Regions from separate parts of the Mesorhizobium sp. AR10 genome, predicted to be linked through region 3. Evidence: predicted binding sites of a transcription regulator. Region 3 holds the regulator's gene; each other region holds the start of a gene.
The links. The regulator LexA, encoded in region 3, represses DNA repair genes until DNA is damaged. The targets are predictions, from matches to a motif close to TGTTCNNNNTGTGTTCNG.
Positions count from the first base shown of each region.

Region 1: LHFGNBLO_RS29915 (sel1 repeat family protein) is a predicted target of LexA. The motif match lies at 1,928-1,945, and genes of this name have one in related genera.
Region 2: LHFGNBLO_RS29000 (ATP-dependent helicase) is a predicted target of LexA. The motif match lies at 1,637-1,654, and genes of this name have one in related genera.

Region 1 covers NZ_CP080524.1:5,372,873-5,376,146, forward strand. The annotation lists partial or broken gene LHFGNBLO_RS29905 (branched-chain amino acid ABC transporter substrate-binding protein) at 41-1,163, opposite strand; gene LHFGNBLO_RS29915 (sel1 repeat family protein) at 1,527-1,793, opposite strand; gene LHFGNBLO_RS29920 (DUF2147 domain-containing protein) at 2,235-2,576, shown strand; gene LHFGNBLO_RS29925 (hypothetical protein) at 2,801-2,959, shown strand; gene LHFGNBLO_RS29930 (hypothetical protein) at 2,992-3,186, shown strand; gene LHFGNBLO_RS29935 (AMP nucleosidase) at 3,274-3,274, shown strand, end outside.
Region 2 covers NZ_CP080524.1:5,204,950-5,208,223, reverse strand. The annotation lists gene LHFGNBLO_RS29000 (ATP-dependent helicase) at 1-1,622, opposite strand, end outside; gene LHFGNBLO_RS28995 (hypothetical protein) at 1,843-2,013, opposite strand; gene LHFGNBLO_RS28990 (hypothetical protein) at 2,129-2,290, shown strand; gene LHFGNBLO_RS28985 (type I secretion system permease/ATPase) at 2,754-3,274, shown strand, end outside.
Region 3 covers NZ_CP080524.1:4,195,071-4,198,344, forward strand. The annotation lists gene kynU (kynureninase) at 1-942, opposite strand, end outside; gene lexA (transcriptional repressor LexA) at 1,415-2,152, shown strand; partial or broken gene LHFGNBLO_RS23855 (ComEC/Rec2 family competence protein) at 2,146-3,274, opposite strand, start outside.

The sequences.
Region 1 (3,274 bases), 1.2 Mb from region 3:
AGCCCGGCCATCTTTGGATGCCGCTCGGTGACGCCGGCTATCAGGGCTGGATCGGCGCGTATTTGCCGTCGTGCCACTGGTTGATGTCATAGCTGGCGTTCTTGAGGTCGCCCTTCTCGTCGAAGGTGACCGAACCGACCACGGTGCTGATCGGCTGGCCGTTCTTCAGCGCTTCGGCGACCTTGGCCGGATCGTCGCTGCCGGCGCGCTTGATGCCCTCGGCGAAGGCCTGGATCACGGCATAGGAGAACAGCGTGAAGCCCTCCGGTACGAAGCCGCCCGCCTTGATCTTGGCGATGGCTTCCTTGGCTTCGGGTTTGGCCTGCGGATCCGACGGGAAGACGAACATGGTGCCCTCGCCGGCCGGGCCGGCAACCTGCCAGAATTCCGGCGAGGCGATCGAGTCCGGCATGATCAGCTGGAACTTGACGCTCTGCTCGGCCGACTGACGCAGGATCAGGCCGGCCTCGGGATGATAGCCGCCGAAATACACGACATCGGCCTTCAGCTCCTTGAGCTTGGTGACCAGAGCCGAATAGTCCTTGTCGCCGGCATTGATGCCTTCGTAGAGAACTTCGTTGAGGCCGCCGGCATTCATCGTTGCCTTGACGGCATCGGCCACGCCTTGCCCGTAGGCGCTCTTGTCATGCAGGATGACGACGTTCTTGCCGGCATATTTCTTGGCGATCCATGGACCGATGAAGGCGCCCTGCGCATCGTCGCGCGTGTAGAGACGCATGATCGTCGGCCAGCCGGCCTTCGCCGCCGCATCGGTCAGCACAGGATTGGAAGACGCCGGGCTCATCATCAGCGTACCGGCTTCGGCGTAGACGGCGGAAGCCGGAATGCTCGACCCCGAGCAGGCATGGCCATCGACGAACTTGGGTGCCGTTGGCGACGATGCGGTTGGCAACCGAAACCGCCTGTTTGGGATCGCACTGGTCGTCCTGGACGTCGAGCTTGATCTGGCGACCTTCGACGCCGCCCGCCGCATTGATCGCGTCGACGGCGGCTTGCGCCCCTTGCTTGAACTGGTCACCGATTGTGGCCAACTGTCCCGTCATCGGTCCGACCACCGAAAAGGTGATGTCATCGGCGAAGGCGACCGGCGCGCTCATCATCAGGCCAAATATGGCCGCGTTCAAAATACTCAATTTTTTCATGGCGATGGAACTCCTCCCAGTCTCGCGCAGCCGTTCCGGCCGCGCTTCTTTCAGAGGGCGGGACAATTTCATCCTTCACCGGATATGTCTTGGCGCATCGGCAGCGCTCGATTGGGCCTGTGACGCAACCGGAAAGCCAAAAGCCGCGCCGGCCTTGTTCCGGCCGGTCGCGGCTTTTGCCTGTCGAGCTTTCCCCAGCGCCCCCGCGCCACGGAAGCCCGCTCGCTTCCCTGTCTCGCGCGGCTTGGCCAATTTTGCCTGCCGCATTCTTGGTCTTGTCCCTGGCGGGCCGGCTGTCTTGCGCAGCCTTGACCCGAAGCGTTCCTGCCTCAGTGTCCCCTTGGAGTGGGGACCCCAGAAAACTCAGTGCATCGTCATCCATTCGCGGGCTTCGCGCAGCGCCCTGGCGATCTCGACCTTCGACATGGCAGCCGACAGTTCCGAGCGCAGTTCGGCGGCGCGGACCGAGCCCTTGATCGCGGCGATGTTGAACCATTTGTGGGCGGCGACGACGTCGGTCTCGCAATCGCGGCCCGTCGCATACATCATGCCCAGTTCGAAAAGAATGTCGGCCTGGGCAGTTGCACCCATGGCGCCGAAGCCGGCTTCAAGCATTTCAAAACGTGCCATTTTAGTCCCCTGTTCTGGCTCCCGAGAGCTGCCTCCTTCTGTCCCTTGGTGTCCCTAGGGGAGCCGCTCTTTCGATGCCTCCGAGAATGCAGCGGAGGCTTGAATCCGTCGTTAAATGGCGTGCTTAATTTGAGGAAAACAAAGCTAAAACAAGAGGTAAACGCGAAAATTCGTTAAGGATACAAAGCCAGCTGTCGCGCCGTTTCGCGCAAAATTTGAAGAAAATTTGCGAGGTGCGGGTCAAGACTCCGCTAACCACGGCAGACAAAGGCAGCATGGTGATCGTTTCATTTCGGGCTGAAATCAACGGTCGGGGCCGCCATAAATCGTGAAACCTTCCGTGGCGGCACCGCTTTTGTTTTGCCAGGAGCTGGACTAGCTTACGTTTGCGTAAGGGGCAGACAGGGACGGAACACCCCGCAACCCATAGGGAGGACATACATGTTTCGAAAAGTGAGCTTGGCCCTCTCGGCCACAGTGATGATGGCCGGGGCGGCATGGGCCGACCCGATCGAAGGCAACTGGAAGACGCAGGCCGGTTCCACGGCGGAGATCGCCGGCGGCGGCTCGTTTTCCATCACGCTCAAATCCGGCAAACATGCCGGCAAGAACATCGGCTCGTTCAAGGCGGCAGGCGCCAACAAATACACCGGCACCATAACCGACCCGGACACCGACAAGACCTATTCCGGCAAGGCGACGCTTTCAGGCACCTCGCTCAAGATGAGCGGCTGCGTGCTCGGCGGTCTGATCTGCAGGAGCCAGACCTGGCACAAGCTCTGATCATTTGCATTTCAACGACATGAAGACGGGGCCTTCGGAGGCCCCGTTTTCGTTTGCGTCAGCTGTCGTGGTCGATGAGACCGGACATGCGGGCTTACGTTTACCCGGCGGACAGCAGAGGTCAAAACACCGTCAATCAGTTTGAACCGCAGATGAACGCCGGCATCAGAGCCGGTTCAGTTGCATCAGGGCATTCTTGTGCGTGTTGAAGGAGACACCACGCAATGCTCGCCCGCCGCTTCACCATCGTCTGCCTGCTGATGAGCCTGTTCGGTATGTTCTTCGCCATCCTCGTCGCCGAAGCCGGTCGCCCGGCTCGCTCCTGGGATGTAGCCAATTCCAACGCCTGCCGGTTCGGTTGTCCGAACCACCTTCGCAACTGAACCCGACAGACACCCTAGAAAAAGCAAAAGCCATGAACCGCATCGCCGCCAACGCCCTCAAGACCCTTCGGCTCCTGCCGCGGGCGGCGCTCATCCTGACGCTGCTTGCAGCGCCGGTTCTGGCCGTGCCGATGATGCGCGCCGATGCCGGCTCGACGATCGAGGCGCCGGCTATGAAGAAGAACGGCGTTGGCTTCGTGCTGCTGGTCAGCCTGCAACGCGGGTAAGAAGGCAAAAAGAGAAAAAACGTCGCTTTGGCCGGGTTCGGCCGCCATACCCCTCCCAACCGCACGTCCAAGTCTCTATATTGAGCCA
Region 2 (3,274 bases), 1.0 Mb from region 3:
AGGAAGCGCTCGCGCGAGGCATAGCCCGAGCCGATCTGTTCGAGCTGCAACAGGTCCGCCCGGCGCGTCGTCGCGTCCTCGTGGATGCGTTCGAGATGCGGCTCGTACCAGAGACGCACCTGTTCGAGGTCGGCCGGCCATTTCGCGCCTGCGCGCAGGCCGGAAAACAGCGCGACGAATGCCGGCCAGTCTTCCGCCGCGCGCTGCGGCGGGCGGAAGCGAGCCAATCCCATCGCCTCGTCGAGCGACGTCGCCATGGTCTCGACGATCTGCGACGCCGCCGAAGGACCGATGCCGGGCAGAAGCTGCAGCACCCGGAAGCCGGCGACGCGATCGCGCGGGTTCTCGGCAAAGCGCAGTACGGAAAGCACATCCTTGACATGGGCGGCATCGAGGAACTTCAGCCCGCCGAATTTGACGAACGGGATATTGCGGCGCGTCAGCTCGATCTCCAGCGGCCCGCTGTGGTGCGAGGTGCGGAACAGCACGGCTTGCGCTGTCAGCGCCGTGCCGGCCTCGCGTTCGGAAAGGATAGCCTGGCAGACATAGTTCGCCTGCTCGGCCTCATCGCGGACGCTGACCAGCTTCGGCTTTTGCGAGGATTTGCGTTCCGACCACAGGTTCTTGGTGAAGCGCTCCGAGGCCTCGGAGATGACCGCGTTGGCGGCGGCCAGGATGGTCTCGGTCGAGCGGTAGTTGCGCTCCAGCATGACCACATCGGCGGCCTTGGCGAACTGCTTGGGGAAATCGAGGATGTTGCGGACCTCGGCGGCGCGAAACGAATAGATCGACTGCGCGTCGTCGCCGACCACCGTCAGCCCGGCCCCGTCCGGCTTCAGCGCCAAAAGGATCGAGGCCTGCAGCCGGTTGGTATCCTGGTATTCGTCGACCAGCACATGGTCGAAGCGCTGACCCAGATGCGCGGCAATTTCCGGTTCGGCGGCCATCTGCGCCCAGTAGAGCAGCAGGTCGTCGTAATCGAGCACGTTCTGCGCCTGCTTGGCTTCAACATAGGCGGCGAACAATTGCTTGAGCTGTTCGGCCCAGCCGGCGCACCAGGGAAACACCGAACCCAACACCTCGCCGAGCGGCGCCTGCGCGTTGACCGCGCGCGAATAGATCGCAAGGCAGGTGCCCTTGGTCGGGAAGCGGCTTTCCGTCTTCGAAAACCCCAGCTCGTGTCGGGCGAGGTTCATCAGGTCGGCGGAATCCTCGCGGTCGTGGATGGTGAAGGCCGGATCGAGGCCGATCTCCAGCGCATAGTCGCGCAGCAGCCGGGCCCCGATGCCATGGAAGGTGCCGGCCCAGGTCAGCGCGTCGGTGATGACAGAGGCATCGCGGCCCAACACCTCGCCGGCGATGCGCTGCACCCGCTTGGCCATTTCAGAGGCGGCGCGGCGGGAGAACGTCATCAAAAGGATGCGGCGCGGGTCGGCGCCTCTGACGATCAGATGCGCGACGCGGTGCGCCAGCGTGTTGGTCTTGCCGGAGCCCGCACCGGCGATCACCAGCAGCGGCCCGGCGACCGCGCCGTCGCCATGCTCGACGGCCAGGCGCTGCTGGTCGTTCAGCTTGGCGAGGTAGGCCGGCTGCAGGCTCGAATCACTGACGGCAAGGTTCATTGCCCATCAAGCATCGTTTCTGCTTTGTTCGCAACGGGTGAGGAGTGGTCCGCGTTAGCGGACGAAAAGCCAATTGCTTGGCTTTTCGAACGACGAACGGTGAAAGTTCGGTCCGCCTTCGGGCGGATTGAAACGTCCAGTGGACGTTTCAAAGGACTTGACGCCCGAAAGGGCTGATAGCGGCAGCGAAGGGCAGGACGAAGGCGGTGCTGCACTCGGATTAACGCTGCGGCTCAACGCCCATCGCCGCCGATTGCCGTCTCAGCGCCTCGCGATCGCCCTGCGACGGCACCAACAGCGGGTCGACCGTGTCCGGCACCTCGTCGATCACCTTTTTGGTGACTCGATAGGCTACGTAGACGAATGCACCGGCTAAAAGCAGACGGATCATGGTCGCAATTCTCCATTGATGGGACCAACCGGCAAGGCGGCGTTTGGTTCCCGCCTAAGCGAGGCCGCGCAACCAAATCGACAGCGTCTCGTTTCTCCAACGAGAGGAGGTTGCGATGAAAAAGCTCCCGATCTTGCTGGTAGTGGCGGCGGGGTTGGCTGTCGCGGCTTGCGACAACAACATTCCACCGACCAAAGCTCCAGTCGACCAAAACCCGCAGGCTGAGCCTGTACCGACGACTGGCAGCGACCAGCCCGGCACGCCACCGGCGCAGTGACGATCTCAGGCGGGGAAACGAAACCGGGCGAGGGAAGAAGGCCGGCGCCGCTTGGGAGGTTGCCTGATAGCGCCGGCCAGGCGGATATCAGGTCCGCCGCACAACAGACATAGCTGAGTCTTTCCCCTGCGTCATGCCACGATTGCGGGCGGTCGTCGGCTGTTCACAAATCGATCGCGTGAAGAGAGTATGAGTTTCCAGTTTCCAAGCCTGACGAATGCAGCCTGAACAACGTCAGGGAATTGAACTAAAATTTATCGAACGGTCAGTAAGATATTTTACCGCATCAAGCAAAGTTACCATCACGCATTGCGTGAAAGAATGCTTATTGTCCGAAGTATGCCGGAGTTACTTAAGGCAGGTCTAATATATGGCGATATTGTCTGTTCATTTCGGGCCTATGGTGGGAATGTTGCGGGATCGAGCCAAAAGAAAGGGACGGCCCTGAATGACGAGAACCGGCATGGCCGCTCTGTTTTCGAAGAGCATTTTCGACATCGGCTTGTTCTCGATGATCATCAATGTCCTGCTGCTGGTAATGCCGCTGTACCTGCTGCAGGTCTATGACCGGGTCCTGCCTGCCGCCAGTGTCGACACGCTCATCTACCTGTCTGTCATCGGCATTCTTGCGTTGGCATTCCTCGGTCTGTTCGAGATCGTCCGCTCGATCTATTCGCAGCGCGTGGCGGCTTCGATCGACAAGCAGCTGGCATCGCGAGCCTTCAGGGCCTCGCTATCGGGTCCGCGCGCCGATACGGGCGATATCCAGCCGCTGCGCGATCTTGCCACGGTGCGGGCCTTTGTCGGGTCGCGTGGCCTGATGACCTTGTTCGACCTGCCTTTCGCGCCGTTCTTCGTCGTGCTGCTTGGCTTCATTCACCCGGCTCTGTTCTGGCTGACGCTTGGCGGAGCGGTGATCATGATCATTCTGGTGCTGCTCAACCAGCTGATCAACGGCAAGAACGCGGCCGCGGCCTCGGAGCA
Region 3 (3,274 bases):
GTCGGCCAGCGCAATGCTCTTGCTTCGCACTGCCGCCAGGTCGACATCGTTCCAGATGTCGAGCGCTCCCTTGAGCGTGCGCATCGACAGGACGGGCTGGGTGCCGCACAGAAACCGGCGGATGCCGATGCCGGCCGCGTAGCCTTGCTCGAAGGCGAAGGGCCGTGCATGGCCCCACCAGCCGCTGAGCGGCTGGGTGATATCGGCAAGATGGCGCTCCGCCGCGTAGATGAAGGCAGGAGCACCCGGGCCGCCGTTGAGGTATTTGTAGGTACAGCCGACGGCGAAATCGGCATTCGCCTTGTCCAGTTCGACCGGCATGGCACCTGCAGTATGGCAGAGATCCCAGACGATCAGCGCGCCGGCCTCATGGGCTCTGCGCGTCAGCGCCATCATGTCGCGCAATTCGCCCGACTTGTAGTTGACGTGGTTGACCAGCACCACGGCGACGCGTTCGTCGATCAGCTTCTCGATATCAGGCGCGTCGACGCCGGCGAGGCGCAGCACAGTGCCTTCTCGGGTCGAGACCACACCTTCGGCCATGTAAAGGTCGGTCGGAAAGCTGTCGCCCTCGGCGACGATGATTGACCGCCCCGGCCGCATTGCCATGGCGGCGTGCAGTACCTTGTAGATGTTGATCGACGTCGTGTCGCAGACCACTGTCAGCCCAGCCGCGGCGCCGATCAGGCGCCCGAGTTGGTCGCCGAGCTCAAGCGGCATGTCGAACCAGCCGGCCGTGTTCCAGGCGCGGATGAGATCGTGCGCCCATTCTTCGGTCGCAGCCTTGCGCAATTCATCGAAAGCGGCATGCGAAGCAGCCCCCAGCGAGTTGCCGTCGAGATAGACCACCCCTTGCGGCAGGACAAAGCGGTCGCGCATGGCGCGCAGGGGATCTGCGGCATCCATCGCCTCGATCGCCGCGAGATCGGGAATTCCCACCATGTTCAGTCTTCCTTGGTTGGTCGAAAACGGTTTCCGGTGTGCCAGAGAGCCAACCTTTAGAAAAGCCCGCGACAGACGCGAATTTCCAGATCGCGTACGGCTCTCCCCTCGAATGCGCCAACACCGACATGGTTAACCAATCGTTGGCGTTTTGGCTTCGTTTCGTTCACGGGAGATCAGACGAGAGTTTGATCAAGGTGTGACGGATATTGGCTTCTTTTGCCGGCTGGCCGACTGTACCAATCCACGCCTGCAAATAGCATGTATCGCGTAAACATAAACGAATTCAATGAGATCAGGCCCATTGCAATGAGAGGCGGTGGGGGATGGAGGCGTTGTTCGAGCGCCCGATGGTTTCCGCTACCCTAACTTATTCATTAAACTTTAAACGGTTGCGGAACACAACTGGAACAGATAGTGTTTGTTCTGGGTTTGTTTTTCTGATTCTGGTTTCAATCTCCTGGGGGCCGCCATGCTGACGCGCAAGCAACATGAACTTCTGATGTTCATCCATGAGCGGCTGAAGGAAAGCGGCATTCCGCCCTCGTTCGACGAGATGAAGGAAGCGCTCGACTTAGCCTCCAAGTCGGGAATCCATCGGCTGATCACGGCGCTGGAAGAACGCGGCTTCATTCGTCGGCTACCCAATCGCGCGCGCGCCCTGGAAGTGCTGCGCCTACCGGACTCGATTGCGCCCGGTCTCAACGCAGCGCGCAAATTCTCGCCAAGCGTCATTCAGGGCAGTCTTGGGCAGGGCGGCCTGGGGCGGCAAATCAAGCCGGCGCCGTCGCGCATGCCTTCGGCCGGCAATGACGACGATGTGGTTGCCGCAGTGTCCATCCCGGTGATGGGACGGATTGCAGCCGGCGTGCCGATCGACGCCATCCAGCACCAAACGCATTCGATCTCGGTGCCGCCGGACATGATCATGGGCGGCGAGCACTATGCGCTGGAGGTGAAGGGCGATTCGATGATCGAGGCCGGCATTTTCGATGGCGACACGGTCATTATCCGCAACGCCGACACGGCAAGCCCCGGCGAGATCATCGTGGCGCTGGTCGACGATGAGGAAGCGACATTGAAGCGGTTCCGCCGCAAGGGCGCCTCGATTGCCCTTGAGGCCGCCAACCCGGCCTATGAAACCCGCATTTTTGGTCCGGACCGGGTCAAGGTGCAAGGCAAGCTCGTCGGGCTGATCCGGCGCTATTGAGCCGGCTGGACGACTGATCTCTCGGGCTTTTGGTAGGGCGGCAGGCCTCTCGCCTCGCGCGAGAACTTTCGTTGGACGTGCCAGGGCCGATATGGCTTCTCGACGGCGAAAGTCGATCTCTGCCGGGCCGATTGCCGATTGCGGGTCGAAGAAGACGGCGGCGCTGCCCGAACGGGCAAGCTGCCGCTTGTTGACGATGAGGACCAGCGGATTGCGGCAAGGGTCGTAGGCGGTAGCGTCATTGATGATGATCAGGGTCGCGAAAGAACAGGCTTTCCATGCGTCCTTGCGGTCTTCGACATACGCAACGATCGCACCGGATGGATGCCGGGCGAGGCATAGTCCGGCCTTGCAATAGAATGGCGACCCCAGCGGCAAGCCGGCCGGGTCGGCGATGTCGAACTGCGCGTCTCCTCTTTCGAACGTCTCCGGCTCGACAATGGTTGCCGACGTCAGCGCATGTTTCCAGTTGTCGGTGGTGAATTCGTTCGAACGAACCCGGTTGACGGCAAGTTCACCGCCGCCGATCGGCAGCGCCACCAGATGGGCGTCCTCCGAAATCAGCACGTCGGGCGTACGTGTCTCGGAAATCGTCAGCAGTCCGGCGATGGCGAAGGGAAGTGCCGCAAGCCTAAGCCATGTCGTCGCCATGGTGGCGATGATCAGGGCGATCGTCGTCAGCAGCACCGATTGCAGCGAAATCAGTCCGACCGCATCGACCGGCGACCGCGCGGAGATCCACCCCGATATTGCGATCATCGCGGTCAGCCCCTTGCCCATCACATAGAGGAAAGGCCCATCGGCGCCGAACGGCATCGCCAGGGCACTGAGAACGGCGAACGGCATGACGACGAGCGAAACGATCGGCATGATGGCCAGGTTGGCGAACAGGCTGAGCGGCGACACACGCTGAAAATGCCAGATGGCGAAAAGCGCGGTGGCGCTTGCGGCGATGATGGAGGTCATTGCCAGACCGCCCATCCCCTGCACGAATTTTCGTGTGACAAAGCCGAGCGGCGAGCGTCGCGGTGGCGGCGCGGTGGCCTTGCCAGCGCGATAGTCTGACCAGCCGGCATAGGCGCCGACGAGGGCTGCGGTCGCGGCGAACGACATCTGGAAGCT